DNA from 3 places in the Mesorhizobium sp. M0590 genome. Region 2 is predicted to be linked to each of the others. Evidence: predicted binding sites of a transcription regulator. Region 2 holds the regulator's gene; each other region holds the start of a gene.
The links. The regulator LexA, encoded in region 2, represses DNA repair genes until DNA is damaged. The targets are predictions, from matches to a motif close to TGTTCNNNNTGTGTTCNG.
Positions count from the first base shown of each region.

Region 1: a site for LexA is predicted at 1,413-1,430, ahead of NKI52_RS09075 (single-stranded DNA-binding protein). Genes of this name have one in related genera too.
Region 3: a site for LexA is predicted at 1,561-1,578, ahead of dnaE (DNA polymerase III subunit alpha). Genes of this name have one in related genera too.

Region 1 covers NZ_JAMYQN010000004.1:61,565-64,842, reverse strand. The annotation lists gene NKI52_RS09090 (SRPBCC family protein) at 16-540, opposite strand; gene NKI52_RS09085 (ArsR/SmtB family transcription factor) at 537-851, opposite strand; gene NKI52_RS09080 (cupin domain-containing protein) at 934-1,260, opposite strand; gene NKI52_RS09075 (single-stranded DNA-binding protein) at 1,532-2,044, shown strand; gene NKI52_RS09070 (OsmC family protein) at 2,168-2,593, shown strand; gene NKI52_RS09065 (MarC family protein) at 2,602-3,231, opposite strand.
Region 2 covers NZ_JAMYQN010000010.1:243,675-246,952, forward strand. The annotation lists gene kynU (kynureninase) at 1-1,159, opposite strand, end outside; gene lexA (transcriptional repressor LexA) at 1,608-2,342, shown strand; gene NKI52_RS18860 (ComEC/Rec2 family competence protein) at 2,336-3,278, opposite strand, start outside.
Region 3 covers NZ_JAMYQN010000004.1:168,380-171,657, reverse strand. The annotation lists gene NKI52_RS09550 (acetyl-CoA carboxylase biotin carboxylase subunit) at 1-1,257, shown strand, start outside; gene dnaE (DNA polymerase III subunit alpha) at 1,844-3,278, shown strand, end outside.

The DNA.
Region 1 (3,278 bases), on a different contig from region 2:
GTTGACTGTTGTCGTTCAGGCCGCGCGCAGGAAGAGGCGCGGCGTGTTTGCGGCGATCTGCTTGTGTCTGGGAGTGCGCGCTTCAAACGAAAGCCGGCAACCGGCGCCTGCCATCGCGATCTCCGGCACTGCTGCCCGAGCAAAACCATCATGGACGATGCGCAGATGCGTGCCGCCGGAAACGGTGCGGTCGAGCGTAAAGGTGACGATGCTGTCCACTGGGCTGTCGTTCATTGCGCTGTCCAGGGGGCTGCCGGGCGGCACCTGCGTATCGCCGGGCGCCGGCCGCTCCCGCCAGGAATAGCGCAGCAGCCGTCCGGGATCCGCGTCGAGGATTTCGCACTCGATCGGCGCATTCGGCGCTTTAAAGGCAAAGCGGTTGCCGATTTCGGGCTTGATGTCGTTCGGCATCATCCAGGCCGCGAGCAGGTCCGGCACCGTCAGCGCCCGCCACACCTTTTCCGGCGGTTCGGGCAGCTCGCACTCGAACTCGATCTTGTCTGCGGCCATTTCGGCGCGTTCTGTGCCTCGGCTGGTCATTGGTCCATGTCCTTCAAAACCGTCTTGAGTCTTTCGATGCGCTCTGGCCAGAACGCACGGTAGCGTTCGATCCAGCCGAGCAGTGGCGCAAGCCCCTTCGGATCGACGCGGTAATAGGCATTGCGACCGGCCCGGCGCTCGACCACGAGGCCGGCGCCGCGCAGCACTGCGAGATGTTGCGATACCGCCGGCTGCGATACCGGTATGCCAGTGCGCAGTTCCGACACCGTCATCTCGCCGTCGGCGAGCCGCTCATAGACGGCGCGACGCGTTGGATCCGCTAGTGCCCGAAAAATGTCTGCTTCGATCATGCCGAAAGCATAAGTCAATACTTATCGGTTTGGCAAGCCGTGTTTTTTAAGACAGGCGGTGTTTTTTAAGACAGGCGAGGTTTTACAAACTCGCTGGAGGCCAGCGTCTCACCATGTCGGGGGATCCGTTGAACGTCGCCTCGAAAACTGGTGACGCGAGCACAGCATGAATATGAAGCAATTCGGAGCCGACGTTTCGGAAGCCATGTTGCCTGTGCGCGGCAACAACAAGCGACTGTCCGGCAGTCAAGACGAGATGCTCTTCGTCGATCCACATCTCGGCCCTGCCAGCGATGACGGTAAGCACTTCCTCGACCGGGTGCCAATGTGTCGGGGCGCCAACCGCGGGTTCGACCCATTGTTCGAATATGCAAAGTTGAGTTGCGCCGTTGCAGGCCGAGACATGCATGCGGGTCTTTACTCCCGTCCGCCATTCTTCTTGCGGCTGATCGTCGTGCGCAACCATCTTCATGCGTTCGCCTCGATCCCATGGTCTGTGGAAATTCGACGCCAAGACACTACTTCTTACTGACAACTATTGACAGTGCAGGGCCTCTCCTATAGAACGAAAAGAGAACAAAAACCTTGTGGGAAAAGGCAGCGACGACAGGCAGGGATTGTCCATAGCCTGTAAGGTGCGGCGACAAAAATTCGGTTTCGGATGAGCGCGGAGAAGTATCATGGCGGGTAGCGTCAACAAGGTCATTCTGGTGGGCAACCTCGGGGCGGACCCTGAAATCCGCCGCTTGAATTCGGGTGACCCGGTCGTCAACATCCGCATCGCGACGTCGGAAAGCTGGCGCGACAAGACATCCGGAGAGCGCAAGGAAAAGACCGAGTGGCACAATGTCGTGATCTTCAACGACCAGATCGCCAAGGTGGCCGAGCAGTATCTGAAGAAGGGCATGAAGGTCTATGTCGAGGGCCAGCTGCAGACGCGCAAATGGCAGGACCAGACCGGCAATGACCGCTATACGACCGAAGTCGTGTTGCAGAAATTCCGCGGCGAGCTGCAGATGCTCGATGCGCGGGGCGAGGGCGGCGGCCAGGTCGGCAACTATGCCGGTGGTGGTGCGAGCCGCGGTTCCGATTTCGGCCAGTCCGGCCCGGGCGAAAGTTTCAATCGCGGTGGCGCCAACAAGGGCGGCGGCGGTGGTTCGTCGCGCGAGCTGGACGACGAAATCCCGTTCTGATTTCTCGGGGCGGACTGCCCTTGCGACGAAAAGCGCCGGCACCTTGGCCACGAAATGGCGTCCCGAAAATCTGTCTTGGATTTTCGGGACGTTGTGCGTTTGAGCGGTGAAAGGACGTATCAGGTGAAGGCAAGGGTCAAATGGGTCGAGGAGCGCACTTTCGTTGGCGAGTCCGCCAGTGGGCACAAGCTGGTGCTAGGCACTGCGTTCGGGCCGGAGGGCAAGACGCCGGGGCCGAGCCCAATGGAACTGGTGCTGATCGGCACTGGCGGCTGCTCGGCCTATGACGTGGTCCATATCCTCGAAAAGGGGCGCGAGGCGGTCGAAGATTGCGTGGTCGAACTCGATGCCGACCGTGCAGAAGCCGATCCCAGGGTGTTCACCCGCATTCACATGCATTTTGTCGTCAAGGGCCGGGCGCTATCACACGACAAGGTGAAGCGGGCGATCGGGCTTTCGATCGACAAATACTGCTCGGCCTCGGCAATGATGGCCAAGACTGCCGAGATTACCCACGACTTCGAAGTCATTGAAACGACAGCGAAGTAGGGTTGTCCCTACGTCGCCATCAGCGCCTTGATGCCGTCGGCGACGAACTGTACGGCGAGCGCCGCCAGGATGACGCCGAGCAGCCTTGTCAGGATCGAACGGCCGGTTTGGCCGAGGATACGGTCGATGCGCTCTGACAGCACGAACACCAGGTAGGTGATGACGAAGCAGATGGCGATGATGCCGACAAGGGCTGTCTGCGCCCCCAAACCCTGAAACGAGCTTGAGAGCAGGACGGTCGCCGAAATCGCGCCGGGACCGGCAATAAGCGGGATCGCCAGCGGAAAGGCGGCGATGTTGTGGATCATGTCCCTGGTGATGGCGACGTCGCCGATCTTCTCCTTGCGGTCCTGCCGGCGCTCGAACACCATTTCGAAGGCGATGAAGAACAGCAGAAAGCCGCCGGCGACGCGGAAGGCCGGCAGAGTGATGCCGAAGACTGACAGGATCGACGCGCCGGCGATTGCGAACAACGCCATTACCAGGAAGGCGATGACCGAGGCGCGCACGGAGACCTGGTTGCGCTCCTCGCGGTTCATGCCGCGGGTCACGGCGAGGAAGAGCGGCGCCAGGCCGGGCGGATCGATCGTCACCAGTATGGTGACGAAGGCGTTGAACAGGCTGTCGAAGCTCGGCATGCTGACCCTCCCCGCCGGCAAAGCCGGATAACGGGATTGGTAGAGCA
Region 2 (3,278 bases):
CATCGGCATAGCCGACATAGAGCGGGGTGAAGCCGAAGCGCATGGTCGATGGCGCGCGAAAATCGCCGATCACGCCACGTTCGATCAGCGCGCGCATGACCTGGTAGCCATGCTCATGCATGAATGAGATCTGGCTGCCGCGTTTTTCCCCATCGCGCGTGCTTTCGAGCGTGAGCCCGTAAGTGCCGCACTTTGCCTCGACAAGCTCGATGAACAGATCCGCCAGCGCGATGCTCTTCTTGCGCACCGCCGTCATGTCGACATCGTTCCAGATGTCGAGCGCGCCCTTCAGCGTGCGCATCGACAGGACCGGCTGCGTGCCGCACAGAAACCGGCGGATGCCGGTGCCGGCCGCATAGCCTGGCTCGAAGGCGAAGGGCCGTGCATGGCCCCACCAGCCGGTGAGCGGCTGCTGGATGTCGGAAAGATGCCGCTCAGCCGCATAGATGAAGGCAGGCGCGCCCGGGCCGCCATTCAGATATTTGTAGGTGCAGCCAACGGCAAAATCGGCGTTTGCCTTGTCGAGCTCGACTGGCATCGCGCCGGCGGTGTGGCAGAGATCCCAGACGATCATCGCCCCGGCTTCCTGAGCCCTGCGCGTCAGCGCCGGCATGTCGCGCAGTTCGCCCGACTTGTAGTTGACGTGGTTGACCAGCACCACGGCGGTGCGTTCGTCGATCAGCTCTTCGACGGTCGGCGCGTCGACCCCCGAGAGGCGCAGCAGCGTATCTTTTCGCGTCGAAACCACACCCTCAGCTATGTAGAGGTCCGTCGGAAAACTATCGCCCTCGGCGACGATGACCTGCCGCTCCGGTCGCATTGCCATGGCGGCGTGCAGCAGCTTGTAGATGTTGACCGATGTCGTGTCGCAGACCACTGTCTGGCCGGCCGCGGCACCGATCAGGCGCCCGAGCTGGTCGCCAAGTTCAAGCGGCATGTTGAACCAGCCGGCCGTGTTCCATGCGCGGATGAGATCATGCGACCATTCTTCGGTCGCGGCCTTGTGCAGTTCATCGAAAGCGGCACGTGAAGCAGCTCCTAGCGAATTGCCGTCGAGATAGATCACTCCTTGCGGCAACACAAAGCGGTCGCGCATTGCGCGCAGCGGATCCGCGGCATCCATCGCCTTTATGGCCGCGAGATCGGGAATTCCTGTCATGATTTGTCTGCTCCCCCAAGATCCAACGCAACGCCGGACACGCATCGACTGTTCTTCCATTACCTGGTTATGCGCAGCAAGGCTCCACCGGCGAGAAGCAGCCTGACCAGGCGGTGGAAACCGGGACTTAACCGCGAGGTTGGCGTTTTGAGTTCGTTTCGTTCACGGTGCATTGACCAAACCGCACAGTCGATAGGGGTTCACTTCCGTGCCCTTTGCCGACCGACGGCCGATGCCAGTGCCGCCTTCTAGGAGGCCAGAAGGGCGCAAACGAAAGCAGAATCAAGGCGATGAGGCTCGCGGCGGTGAAAATGCGGTACGCCGGTAGGGGACGTCGTTTGTTTCCCAAGCCTTAACGCATTCATTAAACTTTAAACAGTTGCGGAACACAACTGGAACAGATAGTGTTTGTTCTGGGTTTGTTTTTCTGATTCTGTTGGGGGTCGCTATGCTGACACGCAAACAACACGAACTGCTTATGTTCATCCACGAAAGATTGAAGGAAAGCGGTATTCCGCCCTCCTTCGACGAGATGAAGGAGGCGCTCGACCTGGCTTCCAAATCGGGAATCCATCGGCTGATTACGGCGCTGGAGGAGCGCGGCTTCATTCGCCGTTTGCCCAACCGGGCCCGTGCGCTGGAGGTGCTGCGCCTGCCTGACTCGATCGCCCCCGGCCTCAATGCGGCACGCAAGTTCTCGCCGAGTGTCATCCAGGGTAGTCTTGGGCAAGGCGCCCCTCGGCAGGGCAAGCCGACATCGTCGCGCGTCCCTGCAGCCGGCAATGACGACGATGTCGTCGCCGCCGTTTCGATCCCGGTGATGGGCCGCATCGCCGCCGGTGTGCCGATCGACGCCATCCAGCACCAGACGCATTCGATTTCGGTGCCGCCGGATATGATCATGGGCGGCGAGCATTATGCGCTCGAGGTCAAAGGCGATTCGATGATCGAGGCCGGCATTTTCGACGGCGACACGGTGATCATCCGCAATGCCGATACGGCGAGCCCCGGTGAGATCGTGGTGGCACTGGTCGACGAGGAGGAAGCGACGCTGAAGCGGTTCCGCCGCAAGGGCGCCTCGATCGCCCTGGAAGCCGCCAATCCGGCCTACGAGACGCGCATCTTCGGACCAGACAGGGTCAAGGTGCAGGGCAAGCTCGTCGGACTGATCCGCCGCTACTGAGCTCCGCCCTTGGCACCGGCTTTGGGGTTGTCGGCCCTGCGGTATGGCGGCAGGCCCCGTGCCGCGCGTGAAAATTTCCGCTGCACGTGCCAGGGCCGGTATGATTTTTCGACCGCGAAACGGATTTCGGCGCGCGTTGCCGCTTGTGGATCGAAGTAGACGGCGGCACTTCCCGCGTGCGCCAGTTGCCGTTTGGTGACGACGAGGACCAGCCGGTCGTAGTAGCAGGGGTTATGGGCGGTGGCGTCGTCGATGACGATCAAGCTGGCAAAGGCGCAGGCTGGCCGCGCAGTATCGCGGTCCTTGGCTTGCGCGATGATCGCGCCGGATGGATGTCTGGCAAGGCAGAGGCCGTCCGTGCAAATGAACGGCATGCCCGGCGGTAGGTCGGCCGGATCGGCAATGTCGAATTGCGGGTCGTTCTTTCCAGGTGTTTCCGGCGCGACGATAGCCTCTGATGTGAGCGCGCGTTTCCAGTTGTCGATGGTGAACTCATTCGGGCGTGCCCGGTTGACCGCGAGTTCACCGCTGCCGATCGGCAGCGCGACCAGCCGTGCGTCCTCCGAGACCAATACGTCGGGTATGCGTGTCTGCGTTGTCGTCAGCAAGCCGGCGAGCGCAAAAGGAAGTGCCGCCAGCCGCAACCAGGTCGTCGCCATGCTGGCAATGACGAGGGCGATCGTCACCAGAAGGACGGATCTCAGCGAAATCAGCCCGACCGCATCGATCGGCGAGCGCTCCGATATCCACCCGGACAGGGCGATCATCGCCGTCAGCCCCTTGCCCATGACATAGAGGAAAGGGCCATCCGCACCGAACGGCATCGCCAGCGCGCTGAGAACGGCGAAGGGCATGACGACCAGTGAGACGATGGGCATGATGGCCAGATTGGCGAACAGGCTGAGCGGCGCCACGCGCTGGAAATGCCATATGGCG
Region 3 (3,278 bases), on a different contig from region 2:
AAAGCCATGGGCGAGCAGTCGGTGGCGCTGGCCAAGGCCGTCGACTACCAGAGCGCCGGCACGGTCGAGTTCATCGTCGACAGCGACAAAAACTTCTATTTCCTGGAAATGAACACGCGGCTGCAGGTCGAGCATCCGGTGACGGAGCTCGTCACCGGCATCGACCTGGTCGAGCAGATGATCCGCGTGGCGGCCGGCGAAAAGCTCGCCATCAAGCAGAGCGACGTCAAGCTGAACGGCTGGGCGGTGGAAAGCCGCCTCTATGCCGAAGACCCGTATCGCAACTTTCTGCCGTCGATCGGCCGGCTGACGAAATACCGGCCGCCGGAAGAGGGAAAATTCGGCGAAATCGTCATCCGCAACGATACCGGCGTCACCGAAGGCTCGGAAATCTCGATGTTCTACGACCCGATGGTCGCCAAGCTGTGCACTTGGGCGCCGACACGGCTGGCGGCGATCGACGCGATGTCGGAAGCGCTGGACAGTTTCGTCGTCGACGGCATCGAGCACAACATACCGTTCCTGGCGGCGCTGATGCAGCATCCGCGCTGGCGGGAAGGGCGGCTATCGACGGCGTTCATCGCCGAGGAATATCCCGACGGCTTCGCGCCCATTGTGCCGAACAGCGAAGAAAACGCGGTGCTGGCCGCGATCGTAACCGCGGTCGAACTGCTGCGCCGCGACCGGCTCGACCGGCTGGGCGGGCGGCTGGCGCCGCATTCGGGCGCCTTGAAACGCGATTGGGTGGTGAAGATCGGCCGGGATTATCTTTCGGTTGCCGTCGTCGAAGGCATGATTTCCATTCCGATCGAGCTCGACCTCACAATCGACGGCGGCAAACCGCTGACGGTGGCCTCCGACTGGCGGCCGGGCGATCTCATCTGGCGCGGCGCGGTCGGCGGCCGCAAGGTCGCGGCGCAAGTCAGGCCGGTGCTGAACGGGTTCCGCATCGCCTGGAAAGGCATCTCGGTGACAGCCCGCGCCATGCTGCCGCGCACCGCCGAGCTCGAAAGGCTGATGCCGGAAAAAGTGGCGCCGGATACCTCGAAGATGCTGCTTTGCCCGATGCCCGGCCTCGTCGTATCGATCGCCGTTGCCGAGGGGCAGGAGGTCAAGGCCGGCGAGACGCTTGCCGTGGTCGAGGCGATGAAGATGGAAAACGTGCTGCGCGCCGAGCGCGATCTCATCGTCTCGAAGCTCAACGCCAAGCCCGGCGACAGCCTTGCCGTCGACGCGGTGATCATGGAATTTGCGTGAGTACTGAAATCCGCCCTCGACGCCCGTCAGAAGTTGGCGGGACAGCGCCCCCCTCTGTCCTGCCGGACATCTCCCCCTCCAGGGGGGAGATTGGCAGCCTCGGCGCCACGCTCGCTCCTGCAACGTTGGAAATTGGCGAAAGCCGAGATGATGGCCAATCTCCCCACTAGAGGGGGAGATGTCCGGCAGGACAGAGGGGGGCGCGAAGGAACGCGACTTTGCAATTGGTTGAGCATGCTCGCTTGAGGAGGGACAAGGCGAGGCCGTGAGGAATTCGCACTTTTTTGCCGTCACAGCGTATTTTGTTCTTGCTTTGTGCCGGCGGCTATGCTACTAATTTGGCTATGGTGCTAATTGGCTCCAATGACCCGCCCGCTGTGGCGGGTTTTGTGTTTCCGACCTGAGGTTGGCGGGACAGCGCCCTCTCTGTCCTGCCGGACATCTCCCCCACGAGGGGGGAGATTGGCAGCTTCGGCGGTTGCTCTAAACTTCCAAAGCTCCAATCACTACCGCTGGACTCGTGTTACCCGGTGCCGGACAATACATCTTCATCGACTGAGTCCTTGTGAGGCGGCGCGAAAAAACCATGGCGGATGAAAGACTTCCACGCGATCCCTTGCTGCGCGAGGCCTATGCAAAGGCGTCGCGGGCGGAGGCGGCGGCGCGTCGGTTCATTCATCTGCGCGTGCATTCGGCCTATTCGCTGCTCGAAGGTGCCTTGCAGCTCGGCAAGATCGTCGGCCATGCGGTGCAGGACGAATGCCCGGCAATCGCCGTCACCGACACCAACAATCTGTTCGGCGCGCTGGAATTCGCCCAGAAGGCGGTAAAGGACGGCATCCAGCCGATCATCGGCTGCCAGATCGACCTCGCCTTTTCCGGCGAGGCGAGCGACAGCCAGCGCGACCGCAGGCGGCAAGGACCGGAGATGCGGCCGGTCGTCCTGATCGCCGCAACCGAGGCCGGCTACGGCAATCTGGTCAGGCTGGTCAGCCGCGTCTACCTCGAGACACCGCCCGGCGAAGCGGTGCATCTGACGAGCGAGATGCTGCAGGGCCACACCGACGGATTGATCTGCCTTACGGGCGGGCCGCGCGGTCCGATCGGCACTGCCTTGAAACAGGATCGCCGCGAACTCGCCGAGACCCGGCTCTCGGCGCTCAAGAGCCTGTTCGGCGACCGGCTCTATGTCGAGCTTGAGCGGGTGTCCGGCTACGACCGCGCCATCGAGCAGTCGTCGGTCGATCTCGCCTACCGCCACGATCTGCCGCTGGTTGCCACCAACGAGGCGTTTTTCTTCTCTCGTGAAGACTATGAGGCGCATGACGCCCTGATCGCCATCGCCGAAGGTTCCGTGGTTGCGGCCGACAATCGCCGCCGCCTTTCGCCCGACCACTTCCTGAGAAGCCAGGCCGATATGGCGAGGCTGTTCGCCGACCTGCCGGAAGCAATCGACAACACCGTCGAGATCGCGCTGCGCTGCTCGTATTACCCGAAGACCCGCAATCCGATTCTGCCGCGCTTTGCCGGCCGCGATGTCGCCGACGCCGATGCTGCGGTCAAGGCGGAGGCGCAGGAGCTTGCCAGGCAGGCGCATGAAGGGCTAGAGGCGCGGCTGGCGGCGCACGGGCCGACGCCCGGCTATACCGTCGAGCAATATCGCGAAAGGCTGGATTTCGAGCTCGGCGTCATCGAGAAGATGAAATATCCGGGCTATTTCCTGATCGTTGCCGACTTCATCAAATGGGCCAAGGCACAAGGGATTCCGGTCGGCCCGGGCCGCGGTTCGGGCGCCGGCTCGCTGGTCGCCTATGCCACGACCATCACCGACATCGACCCACTGCGTTTTTCGCTGCTATTCGAGCGCTTCCTCAATCCCGACCGCGTGTCGATGCCCGACTTCGACATCGACTTCTGCCAGGACCGGCGCGAGGAAGTCATCCGCTACGTCCAACAGAAATACGGCCGCGACCAGGTTGGCCAGATCATCACCTTCGGCACGCTGCAGGCGCGCGCGGTGC